2 regions of the Bradyrhizobium sp. USDA 4451 genome follow, and region 1 is predicted to be linked to the other one. Evidence: predicted binding sites of a transcription regulator. Region 1 holds the regulator's gene; the other holds the start of a gene.
The links. The regulator LexA, encoded in region 1, represses DNA repair genes until DNA is damaged. The targets are predictions, from matches to a motif close to TGTTCNNNNTGTGTTCNG.
Positions count from the first base shown of each region.

Region 1 (7,681 bases):
TATGCCGCATTTCATTTCCATCGCGTGACGCCGTACGGACTGCTCGCCAACCTCGCGGCGATGCCGGTGGTGTCTGCGGTCGTGATGCCGGCCGGCCTGCTCGGGCTCGTCGCGATGCCGTTCGGCTTCGACGGCGTGTTCTGGGCGATCATGGGCTTTGGCATCGACTGGATGATCCTGGTGACACAATGGGTCGCCGCGCTGCCCGGCGCGGTCGGCCGGATGGCGGCGTTCGGGATCGGGCCGCTGATCGCAGCCAGCGCGGGCCTGATCCTGCTCGGGCTGCTGCGCACGCCGCTGCGCTGGTCGGGTGCGGTGCTGCTGGTGGTGGCCTCGGTCTGGGCGCTCAGGGTGCCGCAGCCGGACGTGCTGATTTCCGCCGATGGCCGCAACGTCGCGGTGCGCGGCGGGGACGGGCGGTTGCATCTGATGCACAGCGCCAAGGATGCGTTTTTGGTCAAGGAGTGGCTGGCGGCGGACGCCGATGCGCGGACCGCCACTGATGCATCGCTCGGCGAGGGCGTCTCCTGCGATCCGAGCGGCTGCGTGGTCCAGGGGCCCGGCGGCGCCTTCGTCGCGCTGGCCAGCCGGCCGGAGGCGCTGGCCGATGATTGCGAGCGCGCGGCGCTGATCGTCACCGCCCGGCCGGCGCCGCGGGGCTGCGCGGCCTCGGTGGTCGACGCTGAGCGGCTGCGGCGTCACGGCGCGCTGGTGCTGCGTCGGACCCGTGACGGCTACGCCATCGATGCGGTCAAGCCCGGCGGGATCGACCGGCCATGGTCGCCTGCGGTTCCCGGCGACGGCGAGGCCGAGGCGACGCTCCGCGCCCCCGCCACCGCGCCACGGCCGGCCGTCGACGCCACGCCGGCGGAGAGCGATCTGCAGGGTGAGGATTAGCCGGGGTCTGGCGAGGGACCGGCCGGCAATTCGAACAGGCCGAGATGGTATTCATCGGAATCGGGGCCGGCGTCGGGCTTCTTGACGAGGGTGAAGGACGCCTCGGGGAATTGCTGCCAGACCTTCAGGTCGTCAGCCGTCACCGTCAGCCAGCCGAACCGGAACATGTAGCGGCCCGGCTCCGTGACGCGTCCAGCCTTTTGCCATGTGACCTTATCGACCACCGAGCAGGTTTCCGTGAGTGCACGTCCTCTGCGCCAGATGATGCGCCAAGGCGGCCGCCGACGCAAATCTCCTGCCGCGCCCCGGAACCCGACGTCCGGGGTCGCTCGAAATCGTTTCGGTCACTCGCCGCCGGGTCATCCTGCGGCGACGATGCGTTCAACCCAAAAACAGCGACGCAAATGCGGAGGGCCGCCGCTCCACAACCTTCGGCTTCTGCGCGACCGGCGGATGCAGTGCCGGCAATTGCAGCACGCTGACGCGCTGTCCCTCGACGAGCTGGGTCACTAGCACATGGCTGCCGTCGGGGAATTCGACCGCATCATGATGGCGATCCGGCACGTCGGGCTCGACTTCGTTGAACACGCCGACGCGGAAATTCAGCGTCTTGGTCCAGATCCAGCGGCTGTCGTAGCGAACGTTCTCGGCGAAAGCGAGCTCGGTGCCCGGCAGCATGCAGACCGCGACAGTCGGATCGTTCTCCGACGCAAAGCCGCGGGTCGACGTGCCGCGGAAGGTCGTGGTGATCAGCGTCTCTCCGACAATGGCGGGGCGCGATGCCACGGCGTGCAGACTATAGTCACACATCGGATGGCTCCTCAAATGGAGGTAGCGACCCGTGCCTCTCCTTGAGGCATAGGGCCTCTACCAGAGTGGACGATAGCGAACGAGTGTCAGCTCGTTTCTGGGCGATTGTACGACTCGCCCGAGACCGCCTCAATCACAAACACGCGACACTGCGTGAGAGGTATCGGAGCGCATCGAGCAGGCCGCATGCCGCGCTATCTTCCAAGGAACGATCCGATCTGTCGCTCGTTCCTCGCCGCCGCAAGTATTTGCCTCGCCGCCGCAACTATTTGCAATTCAGTACTTGCGATAGAGCCCGATCAGCTTGCCCTGGATGCGGACCCGGTTCGGCGGCAGGATGCGCACTTCATAGGCGGTGTTGGCCGGCTCCAGCGCGATCGAAGCGCCGCGGCGGCGGAAGCGCTTCAGGGTCGCTTCCTCCTCGTCGATCAGCGCCACCACGATGTCGCCGGTGTTGGCGACGTCGTTGCGCTGGATCAGCGCCATGTCGCCGTCGAGAATGCCGGCATCGACCATCGAGTCGCCGCGCACCTCCAGCGCATAATGCTCGCCGGAGCCGAGCATGTCGGGCGGCACGCTGATGGTGTGGCTGCGGGTCTGCAGCGCCTCGATCGGCGTACCGGCAGCGATCCGGCCCATGACCGGGACCGCGACCGGTCGATTGCCGTCATCCTCGGCGATCGGCGGCGTAGAGGTGCGCTTGCCGAGGGTGCCTTCGATGACGCTCGGGGTGAAGCCGCGGCGGCCGTTGCCGCCACCGGCCGACAGCTCGGGCAGCTTGATGACTTCGATGGCGCGGGCGCGGTTGGGCAGGCGGCGGATGAAGCCGCGCTCCTCCAGCGCAGTGATCAGGCGGTGGATACCGGACTTCGAGCGCAGGTCGAGCGCATCCTTCATCTCGTCGAAGGAGGGCGGGACGCCGGCCTCTTTCAGACGTTCATTGATGAAACGCAGAAGTTCGTACTGTTTGCGCGTGAGCATCTCGAGTATTCCCCCGGTTGATAGCGTCGTTCGATTCCGAGACTCTTCGGTGGGATCTGCAGACCGGGCCTGACCAAGGGAGCATGGTGCTTGCTGCAAGCGCTCCTGGGCGGCCTCCCGATTGTAGACACCAGTACTCGAAACAAATCATGAACGGACACTATATGTTCGATATGTGTTCCGCAACCACTTAATTTCCGGTGAACACGCCCGGCGGCGCACAATCGCCGCGGTGAGAAAACCCTATTCGGGCAGCATCAGGATCTCGCATTCGCTGCCGGCGACGGCGGCCGGCGCAAACGGCGGACGCACGAGAAGTGCGCGTGCCGCAGCGAGATTCCCGAGCAGCGAAGAATCCTGCTGCATCACGGGCGTTGCGATCAGCGTGCCGTCGTCGCGCGTCTCGAGACGCGCGCGCAGATAGTCCTCGCGCTGGTCGTTGGCAGCGAGGTCGCGGCCGAGCAAAGCGGTCGCGCGGCGATGATGAATCGCTTTTCGGCCGCTCAGCGCCCGAATCAACGGCACCAGAAACAGGAAGGCGCAGACGTAGGACGACACCGGATTGCCGGGCAGGCCGATCACCCGCATCGCCTCGAGCCGGCCATGCATCATCGGCTTGCCGGGCCGCATCGCGATCCGCCAGAACGCCATCGCGACGCCCTCGGCCTCCAGCGACTGCTTGACCAGGTCGTGGTCACCGACCGAGGCGCCGCCGGTCGTGATCAGGATGTCGGCTCCGGTGTCGCGGGCCCGGCGGATGCCGGCCGTGGTGGCCTCAACCGTATCGGCGGCAATCCCGAGATCGATGGTCTCAGCGCCTTCGGCACGCGCCAGCGCCCGCAGCGCATAGCCGTTGGAATAGACGATCTGGCCGGGTCCGGGCTGCGAGCCCGGCATCACCAGCTCGTCGCCGGTCGCCAGCACCGCGACCTTCGGCCGGCGGCGCACGGCGAGTTCCGGATGGTTCATGGCGGCGGCCAGCGACAGCGCGCGGTCGGAGAGGCGGCTGCCGGCGGCGAGCAGAACGTCACCCTCGCGGAAGTCGACCCCCGCGGGGCGGATGTGCCGTCCGACGGCGGCAGCCTCGCTGATCGTGATGTGGTCGCCGTCGACGGCGGTGTCTTCCTGGATGATGACGGCGTCGGCGCCGTCGGGGATCACGCCGCCGGTGAAGATCCGCACCGCTTCGCCTGCACCGACCGTGCGCTCGAACGGCCGGCCGGCGGCGACTTCGCCGATCACCTTGAGTCGCGCCTTCAGGTCAGCCGCATCGGCGGCGCGCACCGCATAGCCGTCCATCGCCGACATCGGCTGCGGCGGCTGAGTGCGCCGCGCGGCGAGGTCGCGTGCCAGGGTGCGGTGATAGGCGGCATCGAGCGCGACCATTTCCTCCGGCAGCGGTTCGGCGCCGGCCAGGACGGCGGACAGGGCATCGGCAACCGGCATCAGGGCCACGCTCGGAGCTCCTCAAGTCCAGGGTTCAAATACCGAGCGCGGTCAGCGCCCTTGCCACGTCATCCGTCGATGTCACGTGGACGGCATGAAGGCCGCGCGCCCGCGCGCCTTCGATATTGGCGGCCAGGTCGTCGAAGAACAGGATCCGCGACGCCGGCACGCCGATGGCTTTTACCACATGATCGTAGGCCGCGGCGTCGGGTTTCCGATGGCCGATGCTCGAGGACAGGAACACGGTGCGGAAATGGCTCAGCAACTCGGCGTGGACAACCGAGAAATGCGCGACATGGGCCGGATTGGTGTTGGAGAACGCATAGAGCGGCATCCGCTTCGCCGCGGCCGCGAGCAGGGGGGCGATATCGGGCATCTCGCCGGTGAAGATCGCATTCCAGCCTTCGAGGAACTGCGCGTCCGTGAGGTCGATGCCGAGCGTCCGGCGCAGGTTTTCGAAGAACGCCGCATCGTCGATCCGGCCGATCTCGTGATGCTTGAAGCTGTCGTCGACGACAAAGCGGGTGGCGAGGTCGGACGGCGCGCAGCCGGCATGCTGCGCCCAGTGCGCCATCACCTTGTCAAAGTCGATGTCGAGCACGACGCGGCCGATATCGAACAGCAGCACGTCGACGGAATCGGGGAGGGGGTGCGAGGTCATTGCGTGGAACCATGTACGAAAATTGCGGGCAGCCGGCAATGTCCCCGATTTGTGCGGGAGGCATGCGACTGATGTGCTGACACTGGCTCCCGCTCGGTCCATAGCTTCGCATGCTCGCGCCACAATTTCATTGTCGTCCCGGCCTAGTGCGCAATTGCGCACGGGGGCCGGGGCCCATAACCACAGGGTTGTGTTGTTGAAAACAAGCTGTGGCCCCAGCGTCGCGCAACAATTCGCTTTTGGGGTAATGGGTCCCGGGCCTTCGCCGGGACGGCGGCGAATGTGTGGCGCCGCTTGTGAATCATACGTCCGCATTCTCGCGACATGATTTGTCCGAGTCTTGCTTCTCGTTCCGCCCTCTCCGTTGGTGAGGGCGCAGGGAAAGCCGGGTGCCGATCGCACCCATGGGCCCCGAGCAATGGGGTAGAAAGCTCGGGGGTAGGACCACAGGTGTAACCGGAGCAATCCGGCTTTCCCTGCGCGATGGCTTACGGCTTATACGTGCTCTCCCCGGCGAGACTTGGCTTTGTTGTCACCGTCTTCGCAACGCGCATTGCGCAATCGGAAAAGACACCTGCCACTAGGGCGTCAGGCCTGCACGATTTCGCCGTCCGCCTCATGCGCGTTCGTCAACTGCGCATTCGGCGTCCACCGCATCTCGACCCGCGTTCGTGACGACCGCGAAGCGCCCCTCGTGTCGGGTGAGACGGGGAATTCATACACCGAGTTGCGCTTCGGATAAAGCGAAATATTTTCGCACACGGTGATTGACAGGTTTTGCTGAGTTGCCCGTCGTGTCCGGACCGCAACACCCTGCAAACACATCGCCGTCCGACGTGTGCCCTCAGCGGGCTGCACCCTTCTTCTCCAGGCGTCCAGGGAGCGGCCGACGTCGATAATCGCGCCCCTCGCTGGGCCGTCTCTTGTCGGGCGATCGCTCATTAGGAACGACAGCACCTGGCACCGCGTATTGGATAACAAACGCCACCCAACAGGAACGGCAGGTCGGCGTTTCCGGTGCCCTTGGCTCTGTCCCCGAGCCAGGGGCACACCTTCGTGGTCTTCAGGGGCGTGTCATCACCGCGCCTAATGTGTCGTAGGCGGCGATATCGTTCCAACGACTTCCATGTCTTCTTTCCGCACAGTCACCCAGCGTCCTGTCTCGGCAGCGATCTTTCGAGCTATTCTTACAGCGGCATCCTCGTCCGCCAATTCAAGCATGATGATGCTGCCTTTCCCCGAGAAGGCGTCGGGGTTTGAAATGTTGATGATGAATAGGGGTCCTTTTGGAAGGATCATCGGAGTGCCCCAGCCCGCAGAAGCCAGCATCGCATCACGCGATACCCTGTGCTTTCGTGCGCGGCGACACCGTGCAACCGCTACCAAGTTCCCGCCTTAACCTGGTTAAAGTACGTGGGATGTCGCGCAACTCGAAAATGGAGCTTTCGCATCGGTCCAGCAATCATGTTGCTCCGGTCCGCCCGCCGACGCGTTGGACGCTTTGCTTGCAAACCGTACGGCTTCACTTGCTTGGATGCTTCTCAATGGTCGCCTTGGCCCTGGCGATCGCCTCTTGAGTGCTCTGGAAGGTTTGCGTTCTGATCGGAGGACCGCCCGCAAGAGGCGTGATCTCGACGAGGAAGCCGCCGCCTCGCTGCTCGACGATCGTTAGACGATGACCCTGATATTCGATCGGCTCGGCTGACATTTCGGATGCCGTTTGGACGATGGATGCGCGACAAGCCTATGAAGGCATTGCAGCCCCCGGGGTTGCCAGGAACTTCTCGATCTCGAGGGCACGCCGGGCTTCAAGTGACTTCCTCAGCATGCGTTCACGTTCGGCTCCAGGCGGCAAGCCGCTTGCCCTGGTCCTGGCCGTTTCGGCAAGCTTTAGCAGTCTGAAGGTCAGTGACGTCGTTTGCTTAACCCGATTTCGTCGTTTCTTTCCCATGGCGTTCGGCCCGCGCGAACAATTGTCGCGCGAATTCGGCCACCAATGGCCTTGCATGGCATCTACATAGGTTAATCCAGTGCTGGCGGAATTTTTGCTGCGGGCAGGAACCAACTGGCGCGAGCATGCGGGGTGACGTGGCTGACGGCGTGTTCGGTCAGGGACGACGAGAGCCGAAACGTTCTCGTCGCTTCACGCCCGTTGTTTCTGAAATCCGAATTGGTGGAGCGGCCGCTGTTTGGGGCTCAGCGAAATTAGGACATGGCTTCTGACATGCATTTTTAAATGCGGGTCTCGGAGACGAGATGCAAACTGCGGGGATGTTGACACCTCATCGAATGGACAGCGTGGAGATGGGCTTTCTCGGCTTTGCCGGAATGTCATTCATCGCGCTCGTCGCCAGCGTGAGCTGGCTCCTGACCGGGTGACGCCGAACACGATGGACGAACGGACCTTGGCCTCAGTGTGGTGCCCACTCGCTGGGGCCCTTTCTTTCCGAGCTCCCTGGACTGGAGGCGGGTGAGGGATGCCCCACCTGGATGCTTGCCTGGGAGTTCTGCGCCGACTGATCGCAGAAGGCGACGTGAACCGCATTGCGCTGGCCGAGAGAGCGGTCAACGAGTATTGGGACGCGACCTTGCTTGGAGCCAGGAGGAGCGGACTCCGGCTCCTCCAGCAAGACGTGCTGACGCAGCTCAATGCCGTTGTGGGAGATCAGCGCGGCTTCGCCGAAACGGTGAATGCTTACATCGAGAAAAAGCTAGGCTCGGCATAACCCGGCCAGGGTCGCCGGATCGCCCCATCGAGCGCTTCCGTGCCACTCGATGCAAAACTTGTTTCCTCCCTGGCGTCATCCGCCGACGGTCTTCTCAAGGGCGACCAGCAAGCCGAAGACCGATCCCGTCACAGCGAGGAAGGCAGCAAAATAGTAAATG
Region 1 is NZ_JBTRCH010000001.1:5,933,477-5,941,157, reverse strand. It holds partial or broken gene ACVMB0_RS27405 (ComEC/Rec2 family competence protein) at 1-897, shown strand, start outside; gene ACVMB0_RS27400 (hypothetical protein) at 894-1,121, opposite strand; gene ACVMB0_RS27395 (hypothetical protein) at 1,279-1,707, opposite strand; gene lexA (transcriptional repressor LexA) at 1,984-2,688, opposite strand; gene ACVMB0_RS27385 (molybdopterin molybdotransferase MoeA) at 2,932-4,143, opposite strand; gene ACVMB0_RS27380 (HAD family hydrolase) at 4,169-4,795, opposite strand; gene ACVMB0_RS27375 (hypothetical protein) at 6,318-6,503, opposite strand; gene ACVMB0_RS27370 (hypothetical protein) at 7,273-7,521, shown strand; gene ACVMB0_RS27365 (hypothetical protein) at 7,561-7,681, shown strand, end outside.

Region 2 (7,681 bases), 1.4 Mb from region 1:
TCTCGGCGCAGGCGCCCTGCGCGTAGGTCAGGTGGGTCTTGCCGATCTTCTCGCCGACGGTGACGACGATGCGCTTCCAGCCGACCATGGTGCCGAGGCCGAGCGCGATGGCGACGGCGAACTTCACCCAGCTCGGGATGAACTTCGTCGCGGCGTCGAGCGAGCCCTTGTACTCGTTCAGCGTGGCGACGTCGGCGGCGGAGAGCTCGGCTTCCTTGTCCTTCATCAGGAAGCGGATCGCCTCGGACGCCAGGTACATGTCGTTGCGGGTGTTGCCGACCGCTTCGGCCGGGAACTTGGCCAGCGATCCGTACTCGGCGACCTGCTTGCCGATGTCGCGCACCAGCACCGCCAGCGACGGATAGGTGCCTTCGTTGATCTGGTGCTGCGCGACATAGTTGGTCACGGCCGGGCGCGGATTGCCGATCACGTTGTAGCCGGCGGCCTTGCCTTCGATGACCTTGCTGGCCGCGCTCGAGTGCGCGGCGAAGTACTCGATCTGGGCCGCCGGCAGCGCGCGGTTCAACGCGTAGGCGGTCGGCACGGTGCCGATCAGGATCAGCATGATCAGGCCCATGCCCTTCTGACCGTCGTTGGAGCCGTGGAAGAAGCTCACCAGCGTGCAGGTCAGGATCAGGATGCCCCGGATCCACCACGGCGGCGGCTGGTTGCCAACCGGCTCGCCGAACAGTGCCGGCGTTGCGCGCGCCAGCACGACCTTGAGGATGTAGAGCAGGCCGGCCGCGAGCACGAAGCCGAACAGCGGCGACAGCAGCAGCGCCTTGGCGATGCCGGCGGCCTGCGTCCAGTCCACGCCCGAGGTGCCGTCACGGCCGCGCAGCAGCGCATTGGTGATGCCGACGCCCATGATCGATCCGATCAGAGTGTGCGAGCTCGACGCCGGCAGGCCGAGCCACCAAGTGCCGAGATTCCAGAGGATGGCGGCGATCAACAGCGCGAACACCATCGCAAAGCCGGCGCTCGAGCCGACTTGCAGGATGAGTTCGACCGGCAGCAGCGAGACGATGCCGAACGCGACGGCGCCGCTCGAGAGCAGCACGCCGAACAGGTTGAACATGCCCGACCACACCACGGCGACATGCGCCGGCAGCGAGCGGGTGTAGATCACGGTGGCGACCGCGTTGGCGGTGTCGTGAAAGCCGTTGACGAATTCGAAGCCGAGCGCGATCAAGAGCGCGACGAACAGCATGATGTAGGGCAGGAACGACGTGACGCGCGTGCCGGTGGCGTCGACGTCGGCATAGATGCTGTAGGCAACGAACAGCAGCGCGGCCGCAACCACGCCCAAATAAATAACCCCGGTCATGGGGTGGAAGCCTTTGTCGAGGTCCGGGCCCTTTTTCAAGGCGGGCTCGATCGAGCCGGGTAACGCCATATCGCTCATGGTAAACTCCTGTCCCAATGCCTCCGATTTTGATCGATGCATATGACAGGCAATTGAAATCGGGCCGTGAAATGAGGCGTTCGTCTGCGGCCGTGGATATCGAGCGGAATTTATGTGCAACGCATTGATGGCTCACGCGCCTTGGCGGCCTCGTGGCAATCTTCAGCAATAGACGACCACCGATCACGACGGAGTTCACCGTCCGGTTTCGCGAGGTGAGGCAATTGAGGGAGGCGAGGACGTCGCCGGAGAGACGTGGGGCCACGTGGCCAGCACATCTGGATTTCAGCACGCCTGTATTTCAAGTCGCCTGGAATCTAAGTCGTCAAGACTCCGCGTCACCAGGAAGCCGGTGCGGACTGGAAGCGAGCGAGAAGGAAGGATTGCGAGATGAGGTGGCGCGCCGCACGATCGGGGCTAGCAAACCGCGCGGCGCGCCCGCCTCGGGGTACGCCATGGCGTGAACATGACGCCCGATTACCTGCGGAACATGTCACAGTACCACGGATCAATTAAAGGTTGTAGGTATTTGTTTGCAGCTTAGAACAATTTCACGTTGAAGTGTGGTTCCACAAACCGGTGGAACTCAGGCCGCGCGGGCCGAATTGCGCAACCGTTCCGCGGCGATTTTCAGGTCGCCGATAAAGCGCTGATATTCCAGCGCCTTGGCTTTCTCGTCGGGCAATCGCAACAGATAGGACGGGTGCACGGTGACGAGCACCTTGGTGGCGTCGTGGTTAATCAGATGGCCGCGGTTCTTGTTGATCGGCGTGATCTTGCCGAGCACGCTTTGCGCTGCGGTGGCGCCGAGCGCAACCACGAGTTCCGGCTTGATGGCGGCGAGCTCGCGCTCATACCACTGACGACAAGCGCGGATCTCCGGCGTGTTCGGCTTCTGGTGCAGCCGGATCTTGCCGCGCGGCACGAATTTGAAGTGCTTCACCGCATTGGTGATGTAGACCTTGCGGCGATCGATGCCGGCTTCCCCGAGCGCGCGATCGAGCAGCTGCCCGGCCGGTCCGACGAAGGGGTGGCCGACGAGATCCTCCTTGTCGCCGGGCTGCTCGCCGACCAGCATCAGCGTTGCGCTTTGCGGTCCTTCGCCGAACACGGTTTGCGTCGCGTCCTTCCACAGCGGGCAGGCGCGGCAAGCGGCGGCCTCGTCGCGCAAGGCGGCGATCGTGTCGTGGGCCTGTTTGTTTGCAGTCGGCTTGCGGGGCATCGGCTGATCCTGAGGCTGCTGCGGCTCGGCCGCCCTGCGTGCGACGAAGGGGCCGCTGGTCATGCGCATGGCGTCTTCGATCAGCGGCTTAATGATCGAATCCTCCGGCAGGTTCCTCCAATAGGCCTGCGGCATCTCCATCACTTTCAGCCGCGCCGGATTGGAGAAGCTGTTGTCATGACGCCGCCAGGCCTCTTCGAGCCGGTCCTCGCTCGGCACTTCGGATTTGGCGACGCCGGGCGTGATCGAGATCGCGTGCCCGTCCCAATGGGCGCAGACGTCGGGCGTGAGGATCGACCACGGCATGTCGGCGAAACGGCCGGCGAAGAAAGGCGCGGCGAGCTCGACGATGTGATGCTCCGGCTCGAACCAGGCGACGTAATGCGCCGTCCGCTCGCGGCCGATCTCGCGAAAGCGAAGCTGCGCGTGCATCCGGTCGATGTCGCGATAGACCGCGCGCGCCATCGCGTGGACCTCGGCGACGTCGGGATCGGCGGTCGCGCCGAGCAGATCGTGGTGGCTGCGCAGCCGCCACAGCAGGCGATAGAGCAGGGCGAAGCGCCGATCGTCGCGATGCAGGATCGCGGCCTTTGCCAGCTCGATGAATTTGGCCGACACGCTGAACTGCGCCTGCGGCGTGTCAGGCCATTCATTCGCGCAGGCGGCCGACGACAATTCGTCGTTGCGGCGTATGGTCCAGGTGACCTCAGCGGGCTCCACGTCATGTGTCGCCAGGCGCCGCGCGGCCTTGCGCCAGCCCTCGAAATCGGTGTCGTTATCGAGCACGATGATACGCATGCGATTGCTCCATTTCCGTCACGCCCGCCATTTTCGGGGCCTTCCGCGCCCGACGCTGCGGGCGATCCGGCTGCGGCCGCTGTTCGGCTGCTGAATCCCATTGATTCCACTGATGAATCGATGGGCTCACCAATCCGATTGACTCCGCGGGCCCTGTTAGCTTTATATTAGAACATATCATGAACAAATGAGCCAGTCCCTGGTTCTCTGTTCAGATCAGTGACGGCCTCAAATTTTGGTTGGGAAGGAGCAGCGCATATGAATGGCGCACGCATGGGTACGCTTGCGTCTCTGCGCGGCAGCATCGCGCGCATCGAGGCGCCATCGGAGGCGGCGATGCCGAACCGCGTCGCGCTCGGCCACGCGAGCGCGGACGCGATGTTGCGCGGCGGGCTTGCGCCGGCCGCGCTGCACGAGGTGTTCGCCGCCGGCCATCAAAGCGGTGCTGCGACCGGCTTCATCGCGGGGCTCGCCGGACGCGTGTCGACGCGCAAGCCCCTGGTCTGGGTGCGGCAGGATTTTTCCGATCGCGAGAACGGCGCGCTGTCGATGCGCGGCATCGCCGAACTCGGCCTCGATCCGCGCCTTTTGGTCACGGTGCGCGCCGCCGATGTCGACGGCGCCCTGCGCACCGCGGCCGATGCGCTGGCCTGCGATGCGCTCGGCGCGGTCGTGCTCGAAATCTGGGGCCAGGCGCGCCAGCTCGATCTCGTCGCCAGCCGCAAGCTGACTTTGGCCGCGCAAGCCTCCGGTGTCACCGCGCTGGTGCTGCGGATCGCGGCCACGCCAATCCCCTCGACCGCGGAGACGCGCTGGATCGTGCGCGCGGCGCATTCGCCGCCCGGCCACGCCGCAAGCGCCTGGGGCGCGCCGCGCGTCGAGGCCGAACTGGTGCGCAACCGTCATGGCCCGGTCGGGCGATGGATCATGGAATGGAAATGTGATGAGTGCCAATTCAGCGAACCGTCGGCGTATCCTCAGCCTGTGGCTGCCACGCCTGCCCATCGACCGCATCAAGCGCAAGCTCGCGCAGGACATCGCCTCGCAAGCTGATGGCCGCAACGTCGTGCCGACCGACACACGGGAGGTGACAGAACCTTCAAGTGAGGTGAGCACATCGGCAGGGCTCTCTCCCCCCGTGCGGGGGAGAGTTGGAGAGAGGGGTACCACGGACGCCGGCGTATGCGGCTTACCCCTCTCCCTCACCCTCCCCCGCAAGGGGGGAGGGAACCCGTCTGCCGATGCGTCCCTTACGAAAAGCAACGTTCTCCCCAGCGTCGTCGTCGCAAAGGACCACAACGCGATCCTGCTGCATGCCATCGACGAGGCCGCGGTGCGCGCCGGGCTGGCGATCGGGCTGCCGCTCGCCAATGCGCGGGCGATCTGCCCGGAGCTCACGGTCTATGACGTCGATCCGGCCGCCGACCTGAAGACGCTGAACGACATCGCCGACTGGTGCGACCGCTTCACGCCGCTGGTCGCGCTCGACGCGCCATACGGCCTGTTCCTCGACATCACCGGCTGCGCGCATCTGTTCGGCGGCGAGCGGGCGCTGCTGCAGATCGTGACCCATGCGCTGAGCCGGCGCGGCTTTGCCGTCAGCGCCGCGATTGCCGGCACCTCGATCGCGGCGCGCACGCTGACGCGTCATGTCTCGGGCAAGATCGTCGCCGATGGCGAGGAGGCGCAAGCGGTCAATCCGCTGCCGGTGTCGGCGCTCGGTGCCGATGCCGCTGTGACCACCGGTCTGCGCCGCGCCGGGTTGAAGACCATCGGCGATGTCGCCGCGCGCGCGCCGCATGAGATCTCGGCACGGTTCGGCGCCGCCTTCACCACCTTGCTCGGCCACGCGCTCGGGCGGGGCGATGCCCCGATCAGCCCGCGCAAGCCGCCGCCCGATTACATCGTCGAGAAGCGTTTCCCGGAACCGATCGCGACCGACACCGTGATCGCGCTGACGCTGCAAAACCTCGCCAAGATGCTGGTTGCGGCGATGGACAGGCAGGGCAAGGGCGCGCGGCAGCTGGAGGCGAGCTTCTTCCGCACCGACGGTGCGGTGCGCACGATCATGGTCGAGACCGGGCGGCCGGTGACGCGGCCGGAGATGATCGACCGCCTGTTCCGCGAGCGGCTCGATGCGCTCAACGATCCGCTCGATCCCGGCTTCGGCTTCGACCTCATTCGTCTTGCCGCCGGGCGTACCGAGATCGTGGTGCAGCAGCAGCGCGATCTCGACGCGACCGTGCACGACAATGACGAGCTCTCGGCGCTGATCGACCGCATCGCCGCCCGCATCGGGGGGAAACGCGTCGTCGTGCATCTGCCGCTCGAGAGCCACATCCCCGAACGATCTGCGCTCGCATTGCCGGCGCAGCATCATCTGGCCGCCGCCGGCGCCGCCGCCTGGCCGGAGCGCGTCATCGGCGAGCCGCCGCTGCGGCCGCTCAGGCTGTTCGAGCCGCCCGAGCCGATCAAGGTGCCGTTCGCGAGCGTGCCCGACGGCCCGCCGCATCAATTCACCTGGCGGCGCGCCCTGCACGCGGTGGTGCGGGTCGAGGGCCCCGAGCGCATCGCGATGGAATGGTGGAAGCAGGACGGCGCGGCACTGACGCGCGACTACTTCCGCGTCGAGGACGCCGAGGGCCAGCGCTTCTGGATCTTTCGCGACGGCCTCTACGAGAGCGAGCTGCGCGACGAACGAGGCAAGCCGGTTCCGGCCAACTGGTATGTGCACGGGTTGTTCGCATGAAGCAAAGCGTTTTCAAGCGAAGTGGAGGCCGGTTCGCGTGAAGAAAACGCGTCAAAACGAGAATCCCATGCCCGACTATGCCGAGATCGGTATCACCAGCAATTTCTCCTTCCTGCGCGGCGGCTCCGATCCGCGCGCCTATGTGCATCAGGCGAGCGAACTGAAGATTCCCGTGATCGGGCTCGCCGATCACAACACGCTGGCCGGCGTGGTGCGGGCCTGGAAGGAGCTCGACAGCGAGAAGGTCGCCCATCCACCAAAGTTTTTAGTAGGCGCCCGCATCGTCTTCATCGACGGCACGCCCGACATCCTGGTCTATCCGCGCGATCGCGCCGCCTACGGCCGGCTGTGTCAGCTCTTGACCCGCGGCAAGCGCGGCCGTGGCATCGAGCGGGTCGAGAAGGGCGACTGCCGGCTCACGCTGCCCGATCTGATCGATTTCGCCGAAGGCCAGCTTCTGGTGCTGGCACTGCCGCATCGGTTCGAGGCGTCGAAAGCGCTCGATCTGCTCGCGCAACTGAAGGCCAGCGCCGCCGACGGCGTCTGGCTGGCCGCAAGCCTGCTCTATTGTGGCGACGACCGGCGCCGCCTGGCGCGGCTGCATGGTCTCGCCACCGAGGCCGGTGTGCCGCTGCTCGCCACCAACGAGGTGCTCTATCACCATCCCGCGCGCCGCCCGTTGCAGGACGTGCTGACCTGCATCCGCGAAAAGACCACGATCGAGGCGGTGGGCCGCAAGCTCGAGGCCAATGCCGAACGGCATCTCAAGCCGGCGCATGAAATGATCAGGCTGTTTCGCGACTGGCCTGCCGCGATCGCGGAGACCATGCGCTTTGCCGCGCGCATCTCGTTCTCGCTCGACCAGCTCAAATATCAGTATCCCGACGAACCGGTGCCGCCGGGCAAGACCGCGCAGCAGCATCTGGAAGATCTGACCTGGGCCGGCGTCGACAAATATTTCGGCGGCGTAGACAACATCGACACCAAGCTCCGCGCCACTTTGAACAAGGAGCTGGCGCTGATCGCCGAGCTGAAATACGCGCATTACTTCCTCACCGTGCACGACATCGTGCACTATGCGAGGAGCCAGAACATCCTGTGCCAGGGGCGGGGCTCGGCGGCGAATTCCGCGGTCTGCTACGTGCTCGGCGTCACCTCGGTCGATCCGACCAAGGTCGATCTGTTGTTCGAGCGCTTCATCTCCAAGGAGCGGCTGGAGCCGCCCGACATCGACGTCGATTTCGAGCATTCGCGGCGCGAGGAGGTGATGCAATATGTCTATCGCCGCTACGGCCGCCACCGCGCCGCGATCATCGCCACCGTCATTCATTATCGTCCGCGCAGCGCGATCCGCGATGTCGGCAAGGCGCTCGGGCTGACCGAGGACGTCACCGCGGCGCTCGCCGACACCGTGTGGGGCAGCTGGGGCAAGGGCCTCAACGACATGCAGGTGCGGCAGGCCGGGCTCGATCCGAAAAATGCGATGATCAATCTCGCGGTCGAACTG
Region 2 is NZ_JBTRCH010000001.1:4,487,352-4,495,032, forward strand. It holds gene ACVMB0_RS20640 (inorganic phosphate transporter) at 1-1,405, opposite strand, end outside; gene ACVMB0_RS20645 (UdgX family uracil-DNA binding protein) at 1,992-3,425, opposite strand; gene ACVMB0_RS20650 (ImuA family protein) at 3,684-4,478, shown strand; gene ACVMB0_RS20655 (Y-family DNA polymerase) at 4,564-6,174, shown strand; gene ACVMB0_RS20660 (error-prone DNA polymerase) at 6,242-7,681, shown strand, end outside.
Region 2: ACVMB0_RS20650 (ImuA family protein) is a predicted target of LexA. The motif match lies at 3,594-3,611, and genes of this name have one in related genera.